Regions from separate parts of the Paenibacillus dendritiformis genome, predicted to be linked through region 3. Evidence: riboswitches for the same ligand, from Rfam matches in the RefSeq annotation. Region 3 holds a riboswitch; each other region holds the start of a gene.
What was found. Region 3 has a riboswitch for cyclic di-AMP ahead of L6439_RS28135 (resuscitation-promoting factor). Riboswitches for the same ligand answer to the same signal wherever they lie in the genome.
Positions count from the first base shown of each region.

Region 1: it holds a riboswitch for cyclic di-AMP, as region 3 does, so the genes downstream of both, L6439_RS12705 (hypothetical protein) here and L6439_RS28135 (resuscitation-promoting factor) in region 3, are expected to answer to the same signal.
Region 2: it holds a riboswitch for cyclic di-AMP, as region 3 does, so the genes downstream of both, L6439_RS10860 (CAP domain-containing protein) here and L6439_RS28135 (resuscitation-promoting factor) in region 3, are expected to answer to the same signal.

Region 1 is NZ_AP025344.1:2,903,349-2,906,621, forward strand. It holds gene L6439_RS12690 (ribonuclease domain-containing protein) at 1-300, shown strand, start outside; gene L6439_RS12695 (barstar family protein) at 317-592, shown strand; cyclic di-AMP (ydaO/yuaA leader) riboswitch at 940-1,128, shown strand; cyclic di-AMP (ydaO/yuaA leader) riboswitch at 1,238-1,419, shown strand; gene L6439_RS12705 (hypothetical protein) at 1,537-1,953, shown strand; gene kdpF (K(+)-transporting ATPase subunit F) at 2,070-2,147, shown strand; gene kdpA (potassium-transporting ATPase subunit KdpA) at 2,181-3,273, shown strand, end outside.
Region 2 is NZ_AP025344.1:2,483,242-2,486,514, forward strand. It holds gene L6439_RS10850 (histidine phosphatase family protein) at 1-431, shown strand, start outside; gene L6439_RS10855 (hypothetical protein) at 464-739, opposite strand; cyclic di-AMP (ydaO/yuaA leader) riboswitch at 1,031-1,162, shown strand; gene L6439_RS10860 (CAP domain-containing protein) at 1,168-1,920, shown strand; gene L6439_RS10865 (BsuPI-related putative proteinase inhibitor) at 2,115-2,993, shown strand; gene L6439_RS10870 (FUSC family protein) at 3,197-3,273, shown strand, end outside.
Region 3 is NZ_AP025344.1:6,334,623-6,337,895, forward strand. It holds gene L6439_RS28125 (HD domain-containing protein) at 1-400, shown strand, start outside; gene L6439_RS28130 (TatD family hydrolase) at 509-1,276, shown strand; cyclic di-AMP (ydaO/yuaA leader) riboswitch at 1,472-1,676, shown strand; gene L6439_RS28135 (resuscitation-promoting factor) at 1,957-3,069, shown strand; gene rnmV (ribonuclease M5) at 3,188-3,273, shown strand, end outside.

The DNA of each region.
Region 1 (3,273 bases), 3.1 Mb from region 3:
AGCTATATCAAGGCGCACAAGCAATTGCCGGATAACTTCATCACCAAGGAGGAAGCGAGGAGGTTGGGCTGGGATGCCCGCCAAGGCAATCTGCACGAGGCAGCTCCAGGCAAAAGCATCGGCGGCGACATATTTCGCAACCGGGAAGGGAAGCTGCCCAAGAAAAAGGGCAGAATCTGGTATGAAGCGGATATCAACTATACGAAGGGCCATCGTGGAAAGGACAGAATTGTGTTTTCCAACGACGGACTGATCTATAAGACCGAAGACCACTATGAGACGTTCGAACCGATAGAATGAGAAAGGGGGACGCTCCGTGCGCAATGTCGTCTTGGAGGGGAGCTCCATCGAGAGCAAGGAACAGCTCCATGCGTTCCTGCAGGAAGCGCTGGAATTGCCGGAGCATTACGGCCGCAACCTGGATGCGCTCTGGGATTGTCTGACCGGGTATGTCGAGCTGCCGCTAACGGTCACCTGGCTCGATTATGAGGCAAGCGAGCAAAGATTGGGCGAGTACGGCCGCAAGCTGCTGGAGTTGTTCGAGGAGGCGGCCGAGGACATCGAAGGATTTTCGTTTGTCGTCACAGCTTGAATAGACGGACGGAAGGGCCGTGGGCCGTCCAAACAGATAAAGAAACCGTTTCTGGACCAGATGGAGGCATCGCCGCAACCATTTGTGAGGAGACGGTTTTTTTGTGCATTTCGGGAGCCGGGAGCGGTCCAATGAAGCCCGATGTTCCCGCGAAGAGAGGACGCTCTCCCGCCGAAGTAGGATAACCGCGAAAACACGAGCTGCAGCGAGGCAGGCCAAGAAAGGGCCGTTTGTAAGCGCCGCCGTTTCTTTTAATCTTGCCAAAAAGGAGTTTTTCTGCCTTTCCGCTTCCTTTACAAAGCGTGGAGGCAAGCGTAATATACGATTCATGAATTTCAAATATTTTCATTTTACAATCGCTGAGTTTCCGCAAGGAAAGCGGGGGAACCAACGGTGCGGCCTGATCGGTGTGAGAGCCGATCAGCGGCACATGGGGTGAATCCTGAGCGCGGCGCCTAGGGCCGCATCACTCAGGTAGGGCGACTCTCACCGCCCGAATCCGACAGCTAACCTCGTAAGCGTTGTTGAGTGCGGCATTCCGCCACCTGCGGCTGCTGCGCTCATGAGGGGGAGGATGATGAACTTGTGACCATTGCGGCCGCAGGGGGTTCCTCTGCGGTCTTTTTTCATGCCAATTGCACATGATTGTCTGTATCGCTGAATCCCTGCATGGCAGGGAGCGGGGGAACCAACCGGATGTCTGCGGACATTCATGGGGTGAATCCCGGGGCATGCGAAGGCGCGGATGATGCGCCATGTCCCGAGGTAGGGCGACTCTCTCGCCCGAATCCGACAGCTAACCTCGTAAGCGTACCGAGAGAGGCAACGAACGTCGTGAAAGACACGGTTATATTTGCTGTGCCTGGAAGCCGCGAGAAGAGTTCCTCTTGTTGCCGGCTTCTTTTTGTTGCTGTCTCCGGACGAAGAATCGGAGGAGAGAAGAAATGGATCAACAGGAAGTCGTACTGGTGTCTGCGCCCAATGCCGCAGGCGAAGCGTTCGTCAAGCTGCTGCTGGAGAAGGACATTCCCTTCGCCGCCCTGGCGAACAACCGTAGTGAGCTTAAGCGGATGCGCGCTCTTGGCGCTCGCCATCTGATTCTGCTCCATACGTCCGATGAGAAAACATGGGTCATCCCGCAGCTGGCCGTCGGCAAAATCTTTTTATTCGAACGAAGCTTGAATCTGTGCTGCCGTTACCTGCAAATCTGCCGGAGCTGGACGTCGAAGCCGATTTATGTCATCACGGCAAATCAAAATCCGCGGCTTATCTACCGCGGGCTGGGCGCGAACTATGTCATTTACACCTCGAGCCGGAATTATTCGTTCCTGGTAACGGACGAACCGGCCGCTTATTCGTAAGGAGGTATCCGCATGTCTGATCTCGTTATGGCCGTGCTCATTGCTGCGGCATTCGCCCTGTTCTATGGCTTCTTGGCCTGGTGCGGGCGGGTCGTGGATGAAGGAGGAGAGCGCGGATGATTGTCATCGGGATTGTTACTGTTTTTCTCTTCTTATATTTAGGCTATGCTCTGGTTCATCCGGAGAAATTTTGAAGCAATAGAAGGAAATTAAGGGAGGCAAGCTCTATGGACTGGCTGCAAATCGCCGTCGTGCTCCTCGCGCTGTTATTGCTGGTGAAGCCGCTCGGCACTTATATATACGCTGTGTTCTCCAATGAGCCCAATCGCACGGACCGGCTGTTCGGACCGGTGGAGAACGCAATCTACAGATTGGGCGGGCTTGCCCGCCGTCCGGATATGAGCTGGAAAAAATATATGTTCAGCCTGCTTGCCACGAATCTGATGCTCGTCGCGGTTAGCTACGTCATCTTACGGGTCCAGCATCTGCTGCCGCTGAATCCAAACGGAACGGAGCGGATGGAGCACACGCTGGCGTTCAATACGGTCATCAGCTTCATGACCAACACGAATCTGCAGCATTACAGCGGCGAGACGGGATTATCGTATTTCTCGCAAATGGCGGTCATTACGATGATGATGTTCACTTCCGCCGCGACGGGCTTGACGGTGGCGATCGCGTTCATGCGCGGCTTGACGGGCCGGGCCATCGGCAACTTTTTCACCGACTTCGTCAAGGCGCACGTGCGTCTTCTCCTGCCGCTCGCCATCGTGATGGCGTTGGTGCTGGGGGCGCTCAAGGTGCCGCAGACGCTGACTCCGGCGGCGGAAGCGGCGACGCTGGAGGGCGGAACGCAGCATATCGCTGCGGGCCCGGTCGCATCGCTCGTGTCCATTAAGCATCTCGGGACGAACGGCGGCGGCTTCTTCGGCGTCAACTCGTCGCATCCGTTCGAGAATCCGTCTCCGCTCACGAATGTGCTCGAAATCTTGATGATGTGGTGCATTCCCGCCGCGCTTACGTATACATTCGGCCGCTTCGCGTCGAACCGGAAGCAGGGATGGGTTATTTTCAGCGCGATGTCGATTCTGTTCCTGCTATTCCTCAGCCTGGCCTGCTATGCCGAGAGCGCGGGCAATCCCGCATGGAGCGCGCTCGGGGTGGATGCGTCCCAAGGCAATATGGAAGGCAAGGAGGTGCGCTTCGGCATCGCCCAGTCCGCGCTGTTCACGACGGTGACAACCGCCGCGACGACCGGTTCGGTCAACAATATGCACGATACGCTGACCCCGCTGGGCGGATTGGTACCGCTCGCGCAGA
Region 2 (3,273 bases), 2.7 Mb from region 3:
TGGAACGGGATGTGCCGATTCAGGCCTGCGAGGATCTGAAGGAGATTCACCTTGGCGCCTGGGAAGGACAGACGCAGGCGGCGGTGAAGGAGCGGGATCCGGAGCAATTCGAATTATTTTGGAACAACCCGGCCCGATTCCAGGTTGAAGGCGGCGAGACCTTCCATGAGGTTCAAGAGCGGGCTCTGGCGCGGCTCTTAGGCATCGTGCGCGACCATCCTGGCCAATCCGTCCTGATGGTGACCCATACGGTCGTGGTCAAGCTGCTGATGGCTCACGCGGAGCCGCGCCCTCTGCATCTGCTGTGGGAACTCCCCTACATTCATCCGGCATGTCTGTGCAAGCTGGAGTTCATTGATGGGAACCCCCGCATTTTATTGCACGGAGACACGTCCCATTACCAGGATGGCCATGAAGCGAAAGCTTGGTAGCCGGGGATTGGCATCCATTCGATCAGGCAACCTTAGCGGTAGACGAGGATGTACAGCAGCAGCGAAGTGAGCAGGCTCGGCGCGCCAAGCAGCCATAGCGTAGCGACGAAGCCTATGCCTTGACTGGCGCTGCGCTCTCTGTTGTACTCCGGTTGGCTAAGCCCGTCGGACATCAGGCCGGCGAATCCGCACAGTCCGAGACCAATCCAACCGGTAATGTTGAACCATTGGTACAGGTCATCTTCTATGAGGGCATACACTCCTGCAATGGCGGTGAGGAGCAGTCCCAAAGCAATGCGAATAATCATAGGCACCTCTATCCGAAATTTTGACAGATTTGAAATCTACTATAATATATTTTGGCGATACTTGGAATAAGGGGATGAGGCAGGAATGATTTTTTGATAACAATGAGAGGGGGGAGAACACAGATAATTGCGGAGCAGCGGGGGTTGTAACACGTCAAGGGCTTAGCCAAGGCGGCGGATTCCAACCTTGTTCAAGGTGTCAAAAAGGTTACAATAGGTAACAAAATCTTAATTTAGTGCCATATATTATAGCATGATCTCTCCTACTATTTCGTGTTACGATGTGTACGAATTCGAATCAAGCCGAAGCTCGGAAGAGCGCGGGGGAACCAACTTTTGGGGTGAAGGCGCAGACTTGCGTCAGGGGTGACCTCTTTGACCCGAACCCGACAGCTAACCTCGTAGGCTGCAAAGGGAGAGATGAACGAATGAAGAATACGCTCAAAAAAGTAGCAGTGACCAGCGCCATCGCGCTAGCGCCGGTTCTGGCGGCGGGATCCGCCTTCGCGGCTCCGCAGGCCGACGCGGTGAAAGCGCAAAGCCCGAATTGTTATATGGTAAAAGTAAACGGCGTCAATGTGAAAGCCGTCATCCCGGATCCGGCAAAATCCAGCGACTGGCAAGCTTGGTTGGACAACCTGGTCAAGGAATGGAATAATCAAGGCCATAACGGCAGCAAGCAGCCAGTTGTCAAGCAGCCGACGGTTCAAAATCCAGGCAATTCCGCCAACAAGCCGGAGTCCAAGCCAACGCCTGCTCCAACGAAGCCGGCCCAGCCTGTGCCAAGCACGGAGAATGGCACGGCAGCGGACAAGTCGGATTTCGCGAGCCAAGTGGTGGATTTGGTCAACAAGGAACGGGCCAAAGCCGGCTTGAACCCGCTTCAATCGGATGAGAAGCTGACCAAGGTAGCGATGATCAAGGCGCAAGATATGTATAACAACAATTATTTTGACCATCAATCGCCGACGCTTGGTTCGCCGTTCGATCTGATGAAGTCGCAGGGCGTCCAATACCGCACGGCCGGCGAGAACATCGCCAAAGGACAGCGTACGCCGGAAGAGGTCATGAACGCTTGGATGAACAGCGAAGGGCATCGCCAAAACATTATGAATCCGAACTACACATCGATTGGCGTCGCGTACTACAACGGTGAATGGGTTCAAGAGTTTACCGGCTAACAAGTAAATAGGACATCATGGCAGCGGCATCTGGAGAAGGTGCCGCTGTTTTGCTGCGTACCCGGTTGCCGCCGACTCCGAAGGGGAATCCTATTCCTGATCCTGCAACATCCCGCGCTTGAAGATCGTCAGGTAAAATATAGGAAGATGCATTCATGCATTCATTCCGACATTCGCGAAGGGAGAAGATGGAGATGAAGCAGATTAACAGACTTGCCTGCGGATTGGTTATTGCGGGCATGATGGCGCTTCCGGCCGGAACCCAGGCGGAACCGCGGGCCATAGAGCCCGGCAGCAATGCCATAGAAATGAACGATCTGAGCCGGGCTGATCTGGCGGTCCTGCTGGCCGAGCTCTTCGGACTGGATACGAAGAAGACGAGCACGGCATTCGCGGATGCGGCCGATCACTGGGCCACGGCCCGGGGGGCCATTCCCGCCGTCATCGAAGCGGGACTGATGAAGGGAACGGATGCCGAACATTTCCGGCCCGATCGAACCGTAACCTATCAGGAGATGATCGCTGCGCTTGTACGGGGGTACCAGCTTGACGAGATTGCCGCGCCGGCATTCGATCAGGCGAAGTCATCTTCTTACAAGTGCTCGGCGTGGGCGTCCCGCTATATTCACGCGGCTGTAGCCTTGTCGATCGTCAAAGACGATCTTGACTTCCGTAAGCCAATCTCCGGGCTAACGGCTAAGAAGCTGGCGGATGAGTTCCGGGAGGCCGTCCGGATCTCGCCGCTGGTGTCGAAGCTGGAAGTCGGACGCAGCAAGCAGGGTCAGGCGCTGCTGACGTTCACCGTCACCAACCCGTCGCATGAAGAGCTCCTTCTTGAGTTCAGCTCCTCGCAGCGGTATGACTTCAAGGTGACTGACGCCGCGGGCAGAGTGGTATATCTCGCCTCCAAGGACAAAGTTTATTTAACCGTATTGGGAGAAGAGACGCTGCTCCCCGGGAAATCGCTGACCTACAGCGAGGCTGTGAATCTTCAGGAGGGCCAGACCTATACGGTAGAGTTCTGGCTCGTCACCGAGCCTAAGGCGTACTTGAAGCAGGAGATCCAATTCTAACCGCGAGCACGCGGCCTGAGCCTTCTGTCCGGACATCCGGCATGAAGGCTTTTTGGCGTTGTCTAAGCGGAACGGTTGGAAGCATATTGCCGCCTTCGGGACTTGCTTTTACAATAAGATCAGATAAAATAAAACCTTGTGCAGACAAGGCATATGATGGAGAACTGTCCATATGGATAGGATAGGAGGAAGGAGGGAGGGCCATGGCTTTTGGCGCCCGGGTGTTGAAGACGGGGATCGCCGTTACGCTCGCCTTATACATCAGTCAATATTTTCAATT
Region 3 (3,273 bases):
GGACGAGCGGTTGGCCGACTTGTGCGAGCGGTTCATGGAGCGTAAACTATACAAATATATTGAAACGGACCAATTGGATAAAGCGACGGAGCGCCGCCTGTCCCAAGTCTGGGCGGAAGCGGGACTCGATCCGGAGTATGACTTGATGTTCGACTCCCCATCGGACAATCCGTACGATGTGTACCGGGTAGGGGATGAACCGACGCAGCAGCATATTTTGCTGCTCGATCCGTATGGCCGCGTCATGGAGCTGTCGAAGAAATCGGATATCGTCCGCTCGATTAGCGGCATCCGGAGAGGGAAGCATTATATTTACTTTCCGAAGGACAAGCTGGAAGCCGTTCAGCATGCGCTGCCGGCCGATGTGAGGCAGCTGTTCCTGTCGGGGGAGACCGGATAACAACCGCTTTTCCCTTCATCTAAGAGGGCGGGGAGCGAACCCGAACGGCAGCAAGCCGGATATTCATTCGGGAAGACAAGCATACATCATTATGAAGGAGTGACTTCAATGCTATTTGATACGCACACCCATTTAGATAATGAAGCCTTTGACGCCGACCGGGAGGAGATCATCGCCCGAGCCTATGAGCAGGGAGTCACGAAAATGGTAAACGTCGGGTTCAACCGGGAGACGATTCCGACGACGATGGCCTTGGCGGAGAAATACGAGTTTATATACGCGGCTGTGGGCTGGCATCCCACCGATGCCATCACGATGAAGCCCGAGGACATGCAGTGGATTGCCGATCTGACACAGCATGAGAAGGTAGTTGCCATCGGGGAGATCGGGCTTGACTACCATTGGGACACTTCCCCCAAGGATGTGCAGCAGCGCGTGTTCCGGGAACAAATCGGGCTTGCCCGCGAGTTGAAGCTGCCGATTATAATTCATAACCGCGAGGCACATGAGGATGTCGTCCGGATTTTGCGCGAGGAGAAGGCCAGCGAGGTCGGCGGCATCATGCACTCGTTCTCCGGAAGCTGGGAGACGGCTAAAATGTGCCTTGACATGGGGTTTTATATCTCATTTGGAGGGCCGATTACGTTCAAGAATGCCAAGCAGCCGAAGGAAGTGCTTGTCCGTATCCCGAATGACCGCCTGCTGGTCGAGACGGACTCCCCATATTTAACGCCGCATCCATTTCGAGGAAAGCGGAATGAGTCCGCATATGTTCGTCTCGTTGCTGAAGCGGCGGCTGAATTGAAAGGAATGGAATTTGAAGAAATTTGCAGAATGACGACTGAAAATGCTTTGACATGTTTTGACATACAATGAAAAGCGATGAAAAACCGATGAAATAAAGATGTAGGCCACCAAATAAGTGGATTCCATTATGAAAATGCGAAATTGTTACTTTTTTTTAACCCTTTTTCGCTTAAAACGGAATTGATACTGTCTTTACAAGGTGATTACAAACACGATATGATTTCTCACAGATGTTCGAAACGAAAACTTGAATATTGTTCCAACCAACCAGTATCGCTTAATCTCCTTGAGTGGAGAGCGGGGGAACCAAATGGCGTGTTGGCCGGCATCTATAGCCTGGCTGAACGCGTGGATTGATTCCTTGGGGTGAATTCGGTGCAGCCGAGCCATGAGCCGGTTCGCAGCGACAGGGCGACTCTCGCAGCCCGAACCCGACAGCTAACCTCGTCAGCGTACGGAGAGAGGGGTCCTCGTGCGTCCTTGACTGATGACGTTTGGGTTTCAATGAGAAGCCATGAAAGAGTCGCCTCTTGCACTAGGCTTCTTTTGTTTTTTCTTGAAATCTTCTTTTTTTGAATAAAGAAAAGAAAGACGTCATAGGTGTAAGAAACAGGAGGTGAGGAACAACCGTTACTGGTGTTGGTGCGGAGGAACCGCAAGGTTGCTTCGTAAACATTCTTCAAATAGTCGCGTCAGCCAGAAATCATGCGTAACACTCGACGGCGGGACTATGTAAGGAGGACCGAGAAGTGGGACAGCTCGTTCAAGACGAAACCCATGAACCCCGATCATCCAGCATGTCGCTCGCAATGCGATGGAAGCATGAAAATGTTCGTATCGTCTCTGTCATCATCGTTATGGCGGTTGTAATTACCTTGATAGCCGTATTATTTCAGTACAGCGCGTCCAAGAAGACCCTGTCCGTCTATGTGGATGGACGGGAAGAAGCTTTGGTAACCCGGGAATCGATGCTGCGCGATGTTTTGGATGAGCACGCGATAGCCGTTGGGGCCCATGATGTGGTATCGAAGCCGTTGGATTCGGAAATCGCCGATGGTGATCGGGTCATCATCGAGCGCGCCAAGCCGGTCAATATCGTGATGGCCGGCAAGAAAGCGACGCACTACACCACAAAGAAATCAGTGAATGAAGCATTGATCGCATTGAATATACCCGTCAAAGCGGAGGATAAGGTCATCCCTAAGAAAGAGACCGCCGTATCGGAAAATATGGACATCCGGATTATCGATGTCCGCAAAAATGTCGAGGAGCGAAAAGTAAAGGTTCCGTTCCGGACAGTAAAGAAAGCCGATCCGAGCTTGGCGAAGGGCAAGACGAAGACGGTGCAAAAAGGCCAGGAAGGCCTGGTGATCCAGAAGATCGAGAAGGTATACGAGGACGGCAAGCTCGTGTATTCCAAAATGGTGGACAAAAAGGTAAAGACGAAACAAGTGAACCAAATCGTTGCTTACGGCACCAAAAAAGAGCCGGAAGTCGCCGTACTGTCCGCCAGCGGGGGGAACCTGTCGAACGGAAGCCTTGATTTCAACTATAAAAAAGTGCTCAAAAACGTAGAGCTGACCGCCTATACCGAACAGGAGGGCTCTGCAGGCTCGAAGACGGCATCCGGGGCCATCGTCTCCGAAGGCCGCACCATCGCCGTCGATCCGGATGTCATACCGCTCGGCTGGTGGGTGTACATTGAAGGCATCGGATTCCGCCGCGCCGAAGATACCGGCGGCGCAGTCAAGGGGAACATCATTGATGTCTACTTCGACAGCAGCAGCACCGTCCGCAAATTCGGCCGCAAGCACGGATACACGGTGTACGTTATCGGTCCGGTGAAGCCGGAATTGAATTAGGGCGGCGTTATAACATATAGTAAGATACAACGTTTTATGTCATTCTAAGAAGAGGGAATTCCCTCTTCTTTTGTGTTTTTACATAGAGGCGCAGCGGGAACGGAGAGGAGCAGCAGTTGTGATTCGAGAAGTGATTGTAGTGGAAGGGAAAGATGATACCGTAGCCATCCAGCGGGCCGTGGAAGCCGATACGATCGAGACGGG